One region of the Paenibacillus sp. FSL R10-2778 genome, then DNA from elsewhere that is predicted to be linked to it. Evidence: riboswitches for the same ligand, from Rfam matches in the RefSeq annotation. Region 1 holds a riboswitch; the other holds the start of a gene.

What was found. Region 1 has a riboswitch for S-adenosylmethionine ahead of metA (homoserine O-succinyltransferase). Riboswitches for the same ligand answer to the same signal wherever they lie in the genome.
Region 2: it holds a riboswitch for S-adenosylmethionine, as region 1 does, so the genes downstream of both, NST40_RS26155 (methionine ABC transporter ATP-binding protein) here and metA (homoserine O-succinyltransferase) in region 1, are expected to answer to the same signal.

Annotation. Positions count from the first base shown of each region.
Region 1 covers NZ_CP151956.1:1,917,205-1,924,085, forward strand. The annotation lists gene NST40_RS08230 (HRDC domain-containing protein) at 1-42, shown strand, start outside; gene corA (magnesium/cobalt transporter CorA) at 130-1,065, opposite strand; SAM riboswitch class I at 1,463-1,591, shown strand; gene metA (homoserine O-succinyltransferase) at 1,707-2,627, shown strand; gene NST40_RS08245 (PLP-dependent transferase) at 2,664-3,836, shown strand; gene mqnC (cyclic dehypoxanthinyl futalosine synthase) at 4,464-5,600, shown strand; gene NST40_RS08255 (SPFH domain-containing protein) at 6,129-6,881, shown strand, end outside.
Region 2 covers NZ_CP151956.1:5,828,704-5,835,584, forward strand. The annotation lists gene NST40_RS26135 (YuzB family protein) at 167-421, opposite strand; gene NST40_RS26140 (NifU family protein) at 503-751, shown strand; gene NST40_RS26145 (MetQ/NlpA family ABC transporter substrate-binding protein) at 910-1,776, opposite strand; gene NST40_RS26150 (methionine ABC transporter permease) at 1,834-2,493, opposite strand; gene NST40_RS26155 (methionine ABC transporter ATP-binding protein) at 2,493-3,509, opposite strand; SAM riboswitch class I at 3,612-3,747, opposite strand; gene NST40_RS26160 (Cthe_2314 family HEPN domain-containing protein) at 3,850-4,584, opposite strand; gene NST40_RS26165 (heme A synthase) at 4,740-5,723, opposite strand; gene NST40_RS26170 (thioredoxin family protein) at 5,826-6,170, opposite strand; gene NST40_RS26175 (polysaccharide biosynthesis protein) at 6,249-6,881, opposite strand, start outside.

The DNA.
Region 1 (6,881 bases):
CGGGAGCAAGCTCCTAAAGTGGGCATGGCGACCAGTTTCTAGTAGCTTTTTTATCATATCAAAAAGACGAAGGCTTCCTTACACCATAGGGTTAAAGGGCCTTCGTCTTGCCTATTCGTCCGTTTATTTTCATAGCCATTCTTTCTTGCGGAATACATACAGCATCCCACAGCCTAACGTCAACATTAGACCTATAACGGCAAAATAACCGTATTTCGTATGCAATTCCGGCATATGATCAAAGTTCATCCCATAGATTCCGGTAATTACGGTCAAAGGCATGAATATCGTTGTAATCGCGGTAAATACTCTCATAATTTCATTGGCGCGGTTGGCGATACTGGATTGGTAGGCCTCACGTAAGTTGCCCATGAGATCGCGGTACGTCTCAAAGGTTTCGGATATTTTAACTGCATTTTCATAAATGTCGCTAAAGTATTTCTGCAGCTGATCATCAATCAGACGGAGGTCTTTTTTATTCAGGGTATTGATAACCTCTTTCTGAGGTCCCAGCATCTTCTTTAACCATAAGATCTCACTTCGCAGACCGATAATCTCACTCAGATGAGATTTCTTGGTATGCATTAGGATATCCTCTTCAAGCTTCTCAATCCGGGCTTCAATTCGGTCACCTACGGAGAAATAATTATCTACGACAAGGTCGATAAGCAGGTAAAGGAATTGGTCGGGTTCGCTAACCTCTTGTTCCCATAACATGGGCTTCAGTACGCGTAGCTCGTGAATCTTTTGTTTCGTTACAGTAATAATATAATGTCTGCCCAAGAATATATTGAGCGCCCGCAGGAAGATTTCCTCATCATCAAAGCGGATGCTGTTTACAACAATAAAGTAATGACTTTCGTATATTTCGATCTTTGGACGTTGATCCTCTTCACTAAGGCAATCCTCAACAGCGAGATCATGCAGGTTGAACAGGGGCTGAAGCAGCTCCAAATCCTCCACATCTGCATCAATCCAATAGAACCCTTCTGTTGGGGGTGTCAATGTTTCATCAATTTCATCAATAGGTGTAAAAACCCCTGCATTCACCAGCCGGATTTTCATCTGATTCCACTCCTTCTATCCCCGGGTCTTCACCAGGGACTGCTAATTAAGCACAGAGAAAAAAATCAGCTTGGCCGGCGTTACAATCAATACAAGAGGCCGAATGACGATTCGAGGGCATGAAGAAGAACTGCTCCCGCCGCCGGCAAGCTGATGATTATCCTGTGTGGTTGCTCATTCTGTACACTTAATTGCGAGCTCGGGTCGCCTTCCATTCTTCTTCTCACCTCTTCTTTTCGTTCAGGTATGAAATACTTGTCTAGTATAACAACGGAGTATGCCTCTTTCAAGCAAATTTATTGTTACTTTGAGGCTACTTCAGCATTGTATGGACTTGACGAAAAGGAGGTTCATGATTTAAAGTAAATTTTAAAGAAATTTAATTGAATACAGCTAAATCTTATCAAGAGCAGGTGGAGGGACTAGCCCTATGAAACCCGGCAACCGGCGTGTGAACGCACGGTGCTAATTCTTGCGGAACTTTGCTGACGACTAACCTCGTCCAAAAGTTTCTGGCAGATGAGAGAGGCGCATATGACTGTAGATATGACCTTTCTCGTTTTCCGAGAAAGGTCTTTTTATTGTTCAGAAAGCCGCGATGTGACAACATAACCTAAATACAGTTAAGGAGTGGAAAGACAATGCCAATTAAAATTCCCGACAGTTTACCAGCAAAAGAAATACTATCCGGTGAAAATATTTTTGTGATGGATGATAGTTTGGCTTTCCATCAGGATATCCGCCCACTAAGGATTGCTATTCTGAATCTCATGCCGACTAAAGAAACGACGGAGACTCAATTGCTGCGTTTAATAGGAAATTCACCGCTACAAGTTGACGTTACCTTGCTGCATCCACGCTCACATACTTCTAAGAATACTTCTGCTGAGCATTTGAGAAGCTTTTACAAAACTTTTGACGAGATCAGCCACCGCCGTTTGGATGGTCTTATTGTTACAGGAGCACCCGTAGAGCAAATGGAGTTTGAGGAAGTATCCTATTGGGAAGAGCTAAAAGAGATTTTTGAATGGAGCAAGGATAATGTGACCTCGACCATGCATATCTGTTGGGCGGCACAGGCAGGGTTGTATCATCATTTTGGTGTTCGTAAAGTGGCTTTGCCTGAAAAATGTTTTGGAGTATTCTCCCATACGATTAATCAAAATAACATTAAATTGCTGCGCGGCTTTGACGAGGTATTCCATGTACCGCATTCCCGTCATACCGATGTCTCCCGCGAAGATATTGAGAGCAATCCAGATCTGCAGATTCTGGCGGAATCCGAAGAAGCTGGTATGTATCTAGTAGCTACGACCGACGGCAAACAAATATTTGTGACCGGACATTCCGAATACGATCCATTATCCTTGAAATGGGAATATGATCGTGATTTGGAGAGGGGCATGGAGATGGCCTTGCCGAAACACTATTTCCCTAAAGATGATCCAGAACGAACACCTCCTGCAGTGTGGCGTGCACATGCCAACTTATTATTCTCTAATTGGCTCAATTACTATGTATATCAAGAGACACCTTACGATATCGACCCGATTGTTTATTAAGATCAGCGCTACATTACAATTTAGGAGGCATTTATCATGGACGACAAACTTAGGATTGAAAGCAGACTGGCACAAATAGGTTCACAAGAAGATCCGGCTACCGGAGCCATTAATTTTCCTATCTATAATGCTACGGCATTCCGTCACCCGAAGCTTGGGCAGAGCACAGGTTTCGATTATAGCCGTACCAAAAGTCCAACCCGTTCCGTACTAGAGAATGCGGCTGCGGAATTGGAGTCTGGTGATGCAGGTTTTGCCTGTAGTTCTGGGATGGCAGCTATTCAAACCATATTTACTCTGTTTGGGCAAGGCGATCACTTGATCGTTTCGCTGGATCTTTACGGCGGGACCTATCGTTTGTTGGAACGAATTATGTCCAAGTTTGGAATCACTGCTTCCTATGTAGACACGAATGATTTGGATGCGCTTGAGGCTTCACGTCTTCCAAATACGAAGGCGATATTTATTGAAACGCCAACGAATCCTTTGATGATGGTTACGGATATTGCGGCCGTAGCTACTTGGGCCCGTCATCATGGGCTGCTCACAATTGTAGACAATACACTGCTGACTCCATTTTTCCAGCGTCCTCTGGAATTAGGTGCAGACATTGTAGTCCATAGTGCTACCAAATATTTGGGCGGACACAATGATGTTCTTGCTGGTCTTATTGTATCTAAAGGGGCTGAATTATCCGCTGAAATAGCGATTCTACATAACTCTATTGGCGCTGTGCTTGGGCCAACAGACAGTTATCAGCTGATGAGAGGCATGAAGACACTGGCCCTGCGTATGGAACGGCACGAGAGTAATGCGCTAGCAATTGCCCGCTATCTACAAGAGCATCCGGCGATTGCGGAAGTGTTCCACCCAGGCCTGCCGGATCATCCGGGATATGAAATCCAGAATCGCCAGTCCTCGGGCAATACCGGAATTTTTTCTTTCAAATTAAAAGATGCCAGATACGTAGAACCTCTGCTTCGTCATATCCGGCTTATTGCCTTCGCGGAGAGCCTCGGCGGGGTTGAATCGCTAATGACCTATCCTGCAGTACAGACGCATGCCGATATTCCTGTGGAAATTCGGAATGCGGTGGGTGTAGATGATCGATTGCTGCGCTTCTCGGTTGGCATTGAACATGCGGAGGATCTAATTGCTGATCTTGGTCATGCTTTGGAGGCTGCGCGGGCGGAAATCGAAACGAAGTAAAAGTAACGGCAACCCAGATCGGCACCGAATTGCTGGAAAATATCGAGGATCTATCTCAACGTTGATTTAGAGCTGGTGTTGGACGCAGGATGAAATAGAGCTGTCTCATAAGCCGGGAATTGGCTGCTGGGATAGCTCTTCTTTTTGGACTTTTTGCTATTGGACACAGCTGACCTTAGACACAGCATTATTACACATTTGGAATGTTAACGGACTCCACAGCAGCTATTGCGCTAAAAACCTGCCTTCATGAGTCTCTTGTCAAGGAATAGCGTCGCTGGAGTCCATAACTATGCTCCAAAGGCTAAATACTAACTAATAACGTCATCTGTGTCCGGCAGCCTCCAGGAATTTTGATTCACCGGGTGCAGGCAGCAATGTAAGGACTCTTTCTGCTGGATGGTATCTTGCTAAGAAAGTAAAAAGTTTTTCAAGCTGTTCAGATTGTGATACGATGAGGAAATGAACTGTTCATTTATTAAAATATAAGGTATAAGTTACATACTGTACTTTATCCTTATGTTACTACGAGAAACGGTTGTTATCTCTAAAGGACGACAACGTTATTTTTCTTGTGATTTTGTGAATCTACCATATCCCTAAGGGTTTAAAAGGAGGATGCGAACGATGAGTACGATAGATCTTATTTTGGATAAAGCCCTGCGGGGTGACCGTCTCCAATTGGAAGATACCATCCGACTATTCGAGAGCAACGAAATTGAGAAAATGGGTGCTGCTGCAAACACTATTATGGAACGCTGGCATCCGGACCCGTTAGCCACATTTGTAATTGGCCGTAATATTAACTATACGAATGTATGTGATGTGTACTGCCGTTTTTGTGCTTTTTACCGCAGACCAGGCTCGGATGAAGGCTATGTGCTGCCAGATGAAACGATTTATCAAAAAATTGCTGAAACGATTGCTGTTAATGGTACAGAAATTCTTATGCAAGGTGGAACTAATCCTAACCTTCCATTTAGCTACTATACAGATATACTGCGCGGAATTAAGCAACGTTTCCCTGAGATTACAATGCACTCCTTCTCTCCTGCGGAGATTATGAAGATGAAAGAAGTATCAGGATTACCACTGGAACAAGTGGTTCGTGAAATTCATGCTGCGGGTCTGGATTCCTTGCCAGGCGGAGGCGCAGAAATTCTTGATGACCGTACACGCCGCAAAATCAGCCGGCTAAAAGGCTCGTGGCGCGAGTGGATGGATGTAATGCAGACAGCACATAAAGTGGGTATGAATACAACAGCAACAATGGTGATTGGGCTTGGAGAAAGTATGGAAGAACGAGCTTTGCACTTACTACGTGTACGTGAGGCTCAGGATGAGTGTATTGCCAACAAATATGATTCTGAAGGTTTCTTGGCCTTTATCTCATGGACATTCCAGCCGGACAATACCAACCTGAAGCTGGACAGACAAACGCCTGAGGAATATCTGAAGACGGTAGCGATCAGCCGCCTTGTGTTGGATAATATTAAGAACTTCCAATCTTCTTGGGTCACTATGGGGCCAGAAGTCGGCAAGCTCTCCTTGCAATATGGCTGCAACGATTTCGGCAGCACAATGATTGAAGAGAACGTAGTATCTTCAGCGGGTGCGACTTATAAGGTAAACATCGAGTCGATTACTCAGCTGATTCGCGAAGCAGGCAAAGTTCCAGCACAGCGGAATACACGTTATGATATTCTGCGGGTGTTCGATGATCCTAATGCGAAGATTGATAATGATTTTGTAATGCAGAACTAATATATATTAATTATTAATCAACGCTTGATGCTTGTTAATCCTTAAGTGGATTACTGAGCATCAAGCGTTTTTTTGTAAGGTTAGGATTACGATCATTAGTAAGCCTTATTGCAGAACACATCTGAATCTTCGCTTGTTATATCATCCGCTAGGCGTACGGACTCAGTGGACCTTAATTGCAAATTCAGCGCTTCTTGAGTCGGGGTTCGGACCCCAGCGACGCTATTCCTTTAAAAGAGCCTCATATAGGCTGGTTTTTAGTGCAATAGCGACTGTGGGGTCCGATAGCATAGGGAAAATCGGAAAATGTGGCGTATAAGAGCATCAGTGTCCGATAGAGCAGATGTATACGAACACTATGAACTAATGTTAACTACACAAACGAGGGTTGGTGTGGAGTACGCCTTTTAACGAAGCTTTATATAAATGTGAGCATAAAATTATTTTTATTTCTTTTTATCCATTCACATTATTATCCAAAAGTGATATCATAATCATATCAAAAGAATATCTAGTGGGGGTGCTTTTATGAAAGAGAAAACGCTTCGTCCTATCAGTGGATTTTGGGTTCTCGCCTTAATTGCAGTTTGTTTAGCTGGGGGAATTTATGGTGCGGTTCAAGAGTATGTCGCAGTGCCAGTCATTCTGTTCGTTGTAGCTGGGGTATTATGTACAAGTGTTACGGTTGTGCAGCCCAATAAGTCGGTTGTAGTTACCTTTTTCGGGCAATATGTAGGGACTATCGTTACAAGTGGCTTGTTTGCAGTCATTCCGTTCAGTTTGCGCAAGACGGTTTCCCTCCGCGTACGTAACTTTAACAGTGTCAAGCTGAAGGTTAATGATGTGGAAGGTAATCCGATTGAAATTGCTGCAGTTATCGTATTTAAGGTAATTAACTCTGCAAAAGCGCTTTTTGATGTAGATAAATATATGGCGTTTGTGGAAATTCAAAGTGAAACAGCGCTGCGTCATGTGGCCAGTAAATACCCGTATGATAACTTCAATGAATCGGGCATGTCCCTGCGGGCCAACGCAGATGAGATTGCTAAAGAATTGGCAACCGAGCTGCAAGAACGTTTGTCGATATCTGGTGTAGAGGTCATTGAAGCCCGGCTCACACACTTGGCTTATTCCACAGAGATTGCCAGTACAATGTTGCAACGTCAGCAAGCATCTGCAATTCTGTCCGCTCGTCAAATCATTGTTGAAGGCGCCGTGGGCATGGTCGATATGGCGATTAAACAGCTTAAAGAGAGTGGCGTGGTTGAGCTTGATGAGGAA
Region 2 (6,881 bases), 3.0 Mb from region 1:
ATATAAGGTCGCCTGAGTCCGGTGGCACCTTCACGGTAGCCCCTGCACTCTCCAATATGTTGCCTAATCGATCAAATTGGTGGATTTTGTTCAAGTAAGGTTCCAAAAAGAGGGAGCACTCCATAATTTAGATTATGGAGTGCTCCCTCTTTTTTTCTCGAGAAATTTAGTCAAGATCTATATTAAACCAAGCCTCAAGCTCTTTGATCTTGGCCTCAATTTTCTCTTCTAGCTCTGCAACAGTGTCTGCTGCAATAATGTCACCTTCAACCATGGCGAAAGGCATTAAATAACACTCTCCACAATTGTTCAGACATCCGTATTCAATGACATCATAATCTGGATTTTCCTCCAGCTTATGCATTAGCTTGTCTGTTCCGTGACCCATGTTACTGGAACAAAATTCAATAATTGGTCTCATGATGATCTCCCTATTCCGCCTAACCATTTTATTTTTTAACTTTTTGTACTATAATGAACTTACGAAAGGAGTGATTGAGAAATGAGTGAGAATGCACAAAGCACCGAAATGTATGATGAAGTACTAGAAGTGCTGGATAAGCTTCGTCCGTTCCTGCAGCGCGATGGCGGTGACGTAGAACTGGTCGATGTGGAAGACGGCATCGTTAAGTTGAAACTTATGGGTGCCTGCGGCAGCTGCCCAAGCTCCACGATCACCTTGAAAGCCGGGATTGAACGCGCCCTCCTTGAAGAAGTAGAAGGCGTTGAAGAAGTAGTTCAAGTATTCTAAATCCCGTTCAATAACCCTCCCGATTCTCCTGTATAGGAGATCGGGATTTTCTTATTATAGAGGATTTAACATTCTCTCACAACCTTAGAACATAAAACCCGCAAGCCAACTTGGCTGCGGGTTCTTGTTATGACTATAGACGAATTTAGCTTCATTCCTTAAAACGCTGGAATGATCGCACCTTCGTACTTTTCTTCAATGAAAGCTTTAGCTTCTGGAGAATTCAGGGCAGCAACCAGCTTTTTGATGGCTTCGGAATCTTTATTGTCTTGACGGGTTACCAAAATGTTAGCATAAGGGGAATCTACACCCTCGATGAACAATGCATCTTTAGTTGGCACAAGACCAGCGTCTAGTGCAAAGTTCGTGTTGATCAAAGCAAGGTCTACCTCATCCAGTTGACGTGGGAGCATAGCAGCTTCCAACTCAATGATGTCGAGATTTTTCTTGTTTTCAGTGATATCTGCTTTTGTTGCAGCAATGTTTGTATCATCTTTCAAGGTAATCAGACCATTTTTTGCAAGTAGGATTAGTGCACGGCCACCGTTAGTAGCATCGTTCGGAATGGCAACTTTTGCACCATCAGCCAACTCATCGATTGATTTGATTTTTTTGGAATAAGCTCCAAAAGGTTCAACGTGAACGGATGCAACAGAGACCAGGTCGGTTTTATTATTTTTGTTTTGGTCATCCAGATACGGTTGGTGTTGGAAAAAGTTAGCGTCTAACTCCTTCTCATCAAGCTGCACGTTAGGTTGAATATAGTCAGTGAATTCTTTGATTTCAAGTGTAATTCCATCTTTTTCAAGCAATGGAGCAATAGCCTTCAAAATTTCAGCATGAGGAACAGGTGAGGCACCAATAACCAATTTCACTGGATCTTTAGTAGGTTCACTTGTTGCTTCTGCGTTTGGTGCTGTTGTAGCAGCCGAGCTCCCAGCATTATTAGATGCATTGTTGTTACCGCAAGCCGCAAGCACCGCAACCAGTGTCAGGCTAAAAAATGTAAGTAGTACTTTTTTCATTGTAAATCCCCCTCTAATCTATATTTTGTATTGAATAAGGATATATATGGATGTACCTTATTTCCGTGTGTAATGTTTTACGAGTCGGTCACCGGCCATTTGTAGCAATTGCACCAGTACGACAATAAATACTATAGAAACAATCATAATCTCCGTCTCATAGCGGTGGTAGCCGTAACGAATCGCCAAGTCACCTAATCCGCCGCCCCCAACCATACCAGCCATTGCTGTATAGGAGACCAGTGTAACCAGTGTGATCGTAACTCCAGCGAGCAGACCTGGACGAGCTTCTGGCAAAAGAACACGCATAACGATTTGGTTCGTCGATGCTCCCATACCTTGTGCGGCTTCGATGACTCCGCGGTCTACCTCTCTTAACGACGTCTCTACCAAGCGGGCAAAAAACGGAGCTGCACCAATCACCAGAGGTGGAATCGTACCGAGTACACCAATGGAGGTTCCAACAACGGCTTTGCTGAAAGGAATTAGAGCCACCATCAAAATGATAAAGGGTACGGAACGTAGAATATTTACAAGTAATGATAAGACCGAGTAAGTTACTCTGATTACTATACTATTCGATTTCCCCCATAAATACAATAGAATTCCGAGTGGTAAACCAAGAATAATTGTGAACAATCCGGAAAAAAATATCATTTTTATAGTAGCAACCGTAGCATCCATCATTTCTTGCCAATTTAGATCTGCAAAATTCATTACGAAATCACCTCCACATCAAGGCCTTGAGCAATTAGCCTGGAGATCGTTACAGCAATCGCCTCAGCTGGCCCTTCGAACCGCACAATCATCTGTCCATAAGGCACATCTTTAATCGTTGAAATGGTACCATGTAAGATTGCAAAGCTTACACCCGTATCACGCACGACATCGGATAGTGCCGAGCCGTAAGTTTTTTCTCCGAAAAAAGTAATTTTGACAGCTTGAGAGTTATCCCCGGCAGCAGCATCAAGCGCCACTCGAAGAGGTCCTTCATTCTGTGTCTCACTGCGGATGAAATCGCGTGTAACCTCATGCTGCGGCTTGAGAAATACCTCTGTAACTTTGCCTTGCTCAACAATCCCACCACCATGAATGACCGCGACACGGTCGCAGATGCTCTGGATTACATGCATTTCATGTGTGATCAGCACAATGGTCAAATGGAATCTTTTATTAATATCGAGCAGCAGCTTAAGAATGGAGTCCGTTGTCTGGGGATCGAGCGCAGAAGTGGCCTCGTCACACAGCAGCACATCAGGGTCACTGGCTAGTGCCCGGGCGATGCCGACCCGTTGCTTTTGTCCTCCAGATAACTGAGAAGGAAACTTATCTTTATGTTCTTCAAGCCCAACTAGAGCGAGCAGGTCTTTGACTTTTGTATCAATAGCTGTTCTAGATGTACCTGCAAGGCGCAGTGGAAAGGCAATATTATCGTATACGGTCGCCGAAGACAGCAAATTGAAATGTTGAAAAATCATCCCAATCTTGCGCCGCTGTTCCTGCAGCTGACCTTGGTTAAGACTGGTTAGCTCAACACCGTCTACCCAGACCTCTCCTTCTGTCGGACGTTCCAACAGATTAATGCAACGGATCAATGTACTTTTCCCGGCTCCAGAGTGGCCGATGACTCCGAATATTTCACCTTTCTCGATGGACAGATTCAATCCAGAAAGTGCTGTTGCCGCATTACTCCCTTTTCCATAAATCTTTGTTATCCCTTTTAGATTAATCAACTCTCGTCGCCCCCCCTTTATACTTCACTTATTCTATACAAAAAAACCTCTAACGATCGATGCAGATCGCAAGAGGCTCTGTGGGTTTATTAAGACAATGCCTTCTCATCTGCCAACGACCGCAACCTGCGCCATTGTAGGAATTAGCACCATGACATTTGTACAACGCTTCCCGCGCTGGATACAAATCGGTTGCCGGGCTTCATCGGGCCTATCCCTCCGCCGCTCTCGATAAGATAAAGTTATGAAATTATATTTTTTCTGAAATCGTACATACTTTAATGCAAGCATAAGTATAGTGAGTTTATCTATTTTTGTCAAAAGGAAATATATTGAACGATTACGATTTTATGCTCTTTGCCTTGCTTATTTCCTTACGCAGCTGTTCATTGCTGTAGCTGAATGCCGCGATTAATGTCTTACAGTTCATTTCGAGCGATTGTTTTAAATCCTCAAGATGGCTATCCAAATCCTCGAGCTGAATTTTGTCATGCAGACCTTGGTGCCGCTGCCACAAATCATCCTGCATTTCGGAATTCATATAATGAATTTCAGCATTTCTGCGCTTGCGTAAATTCTCCAATGGATCGCGGTAGGAGTTCTTAATCTCTTCCAGTTGATCCGCTAATGCAGGATGCACATTCAATAATTGAAGCTGACGCAGCACTGTAAAATAAGAAAAGTGCGTTTTTAATTTGGATGTTTTGAGATCATAAAAATGATTCAGTACCGTCCCAAGCTTGTCCAGAAGAGAGAAAACCCGGATAAAGCCATCTTTATAAAAATAAACATAACGTGCATAATCGCCCTGTTCCACCGGTGTCATATCATCCATATAACCCGCAATCACTAATTTCCGGTAAAAAGCGGCTGCGAACCAACTTTGCTCCAGTTCATCCAGAGAGGAAATCAGCCCACGTGTCCAAATCTCCAGCTTGCGGTATTCATGGTCATTATCCTCATGGGCACTCATTTCCTTGCGCAGCAATGCTGCAAAAGTGGCCATATTCTCCATCGCATCAGCCAACACACCGCTGTTCTTTCGAGGCGGCTCTCCAAGTAATACCCGCAGCATATCCCAGTCCTCCTAAAGTTTTGTTCAGCGTCTGCTTCCATGGACTGCTTCGTACAAAACTCGCGACGTAAGCATCGGCCAATCAGCTCCACGATATACCGATTTCCACTTTATTATTCCGCGGGTGAAGCGCCTCTATCCACGGAGGGAATGTTCTACCAAGGCGGTGGAATCATTGGGTTCGTTACATTTTTTCCAGACACGACACTACTCGCGCGATTTAGCTGCCAGACTCTTACACTCATATAACATAAGACACCAAACAAACTGGCAATCAGCAAAATATGAGCCAAAGCGGCAAATATGTACAGCCTTTCATTATCTAGAGTGTAAACCACAGCCGCCCCACTAAATACCTGCATCAAGCATAACAGTACTGCAGCTATACCTAGCGCTCTAAGCTCTGGATAATCCTTATGTTTCCAAAATGCCAAATGCCCGAGCAGCGCAGTAAGCATGAATAAGATTAAAGCCGCAATCCGATGCGTAAAAACAACACCTACTCCTCCGGAAAGCTCCGGAACCCATTCTCCATTACAAAGCGGCCAACCCGAACACCCGCCTTGTGAATCCGTATGACTTACAAAGGCTCCAATATACACGACAATATAAGAATAGATGGCAGTAAAACAGGTTAAATTGCGAAAAGCCTTACTTACGGGCTTCTTTTGAGCCTCCAGCTTATGATCATATTCGCGTGCTTCATGCCATCTCTTGGTTCCAAGAGCCAACATCATAGCGCTCGAAAAGGCGATCAAAGAAAAACCCATATGCAGCGCCATTACAGCGGCGGATTGAGATTTAATTACTGCAAGCGCTCCCATACCACCTTGAACGATGACGAATAATAAAGTCATAAATGCATATCCCAGCAAATCGCGCCGAGTACGGGCATAACGCCAAAAAGCAAACATCGAGGCAAGTGAGAATAACCCTGCCAAACCGCTAAACAAGCGATGGGTGTATTCAATCATCGAGCCTATAGTATAAGCCGGAATTAATTTCCCATGACAGAGCGGCCATTCATTTCCGCATTCCAAGCCCGATCCAGTCTTCGTCACTACCGCTCCTCCGAGTACAGCAAGGAACATGATAAGGCAAGTAAGATAACTAAGCCATTTCAACTGATTTGTCGTCAAAAATATCACCCGCAGTTTTTAGTAATGAAGAAGCAGCCAGACTTATATTTCAAAAAACCACCGCTTTTGCACAAACAGGCGAAAGCGGTGGTTCCTTAGGAATTACTTTTGAAGGCTTTGATGCACTTGGACCGCTTTATCAAGGAAATTCTCAATCTCTTCACGGGATTTGCGCAATTTATTAACGAATCTAACCAATTCCCGTCCATCCGAATATGCGACGAAGCTTGGAATACCCATAATATTTTGTTCTTGACTAACATCGCCCACGGCATCAACATCTACCTCAACCAGTGTAAGGCGGTCTGCATAAGCCTGCTCTACCTCTGGGATAAAAGGATCGATAAATTTGCAATCCGAGCACCAGTCAGCCTTGAAGATGGCCACTGTTAATCGAGGTGATTGAATGGCTACCTGAAATTCAGCAGGAGAACTAATTTTGTCCATGATTTACTCAGTCCCTTCTTCAATATCTGTCTATTTTCTACTCTTTAAGTGAAGCAAAATGCAGTGTAGAAGTCAAACCTATTCTCTCATACGAACACGTGCAGGCTGTAACTTCATCAGCGGATTCAATAATTTTTGCAGCGCCCGCGGATAACTGGAGATTTCCTGTTTAGTCAGCACACCCAGCACAATAAGCAGTACTAGATAAATAACAACAACGGCTGCTCCTACAACTAGACAAGTGATCAGAAACGCCAAACGTGCAGGCATCAGATCTGTTAACAGAATCCCAGCCTCATTCAAGCCATAACCAATCCCGCCGGACACAAGTACCGCAATCACGAAACCGCCCCAACGTTTGCCCATAATTTCAAATGGCACAATCGATTTCAGCATCCGTAAGTTAAGCAAAGTAATGACCACGAAACAAAGTGCTGTTGCACCGATAATTCCGTAGATGCCAAATACCTTACTAAGTAATAAGCTTGCCACTAATTTTACAATAATACCCGCTAACACATAATACATGGAAATTCGCGATTTGCCCATACCTAACAAAATAGAGTTCGTTGTCATCATCGTAATCTGAAAGATCGTTCCTAAAGTAAGCATGGCTACGATACCACTGCCATCTAAACTACTGAACAAGAGACCATTAACTGAATATGCAGCAACTACGAGTGATAGAACAATCGGTGCTCCTGTTAAAAT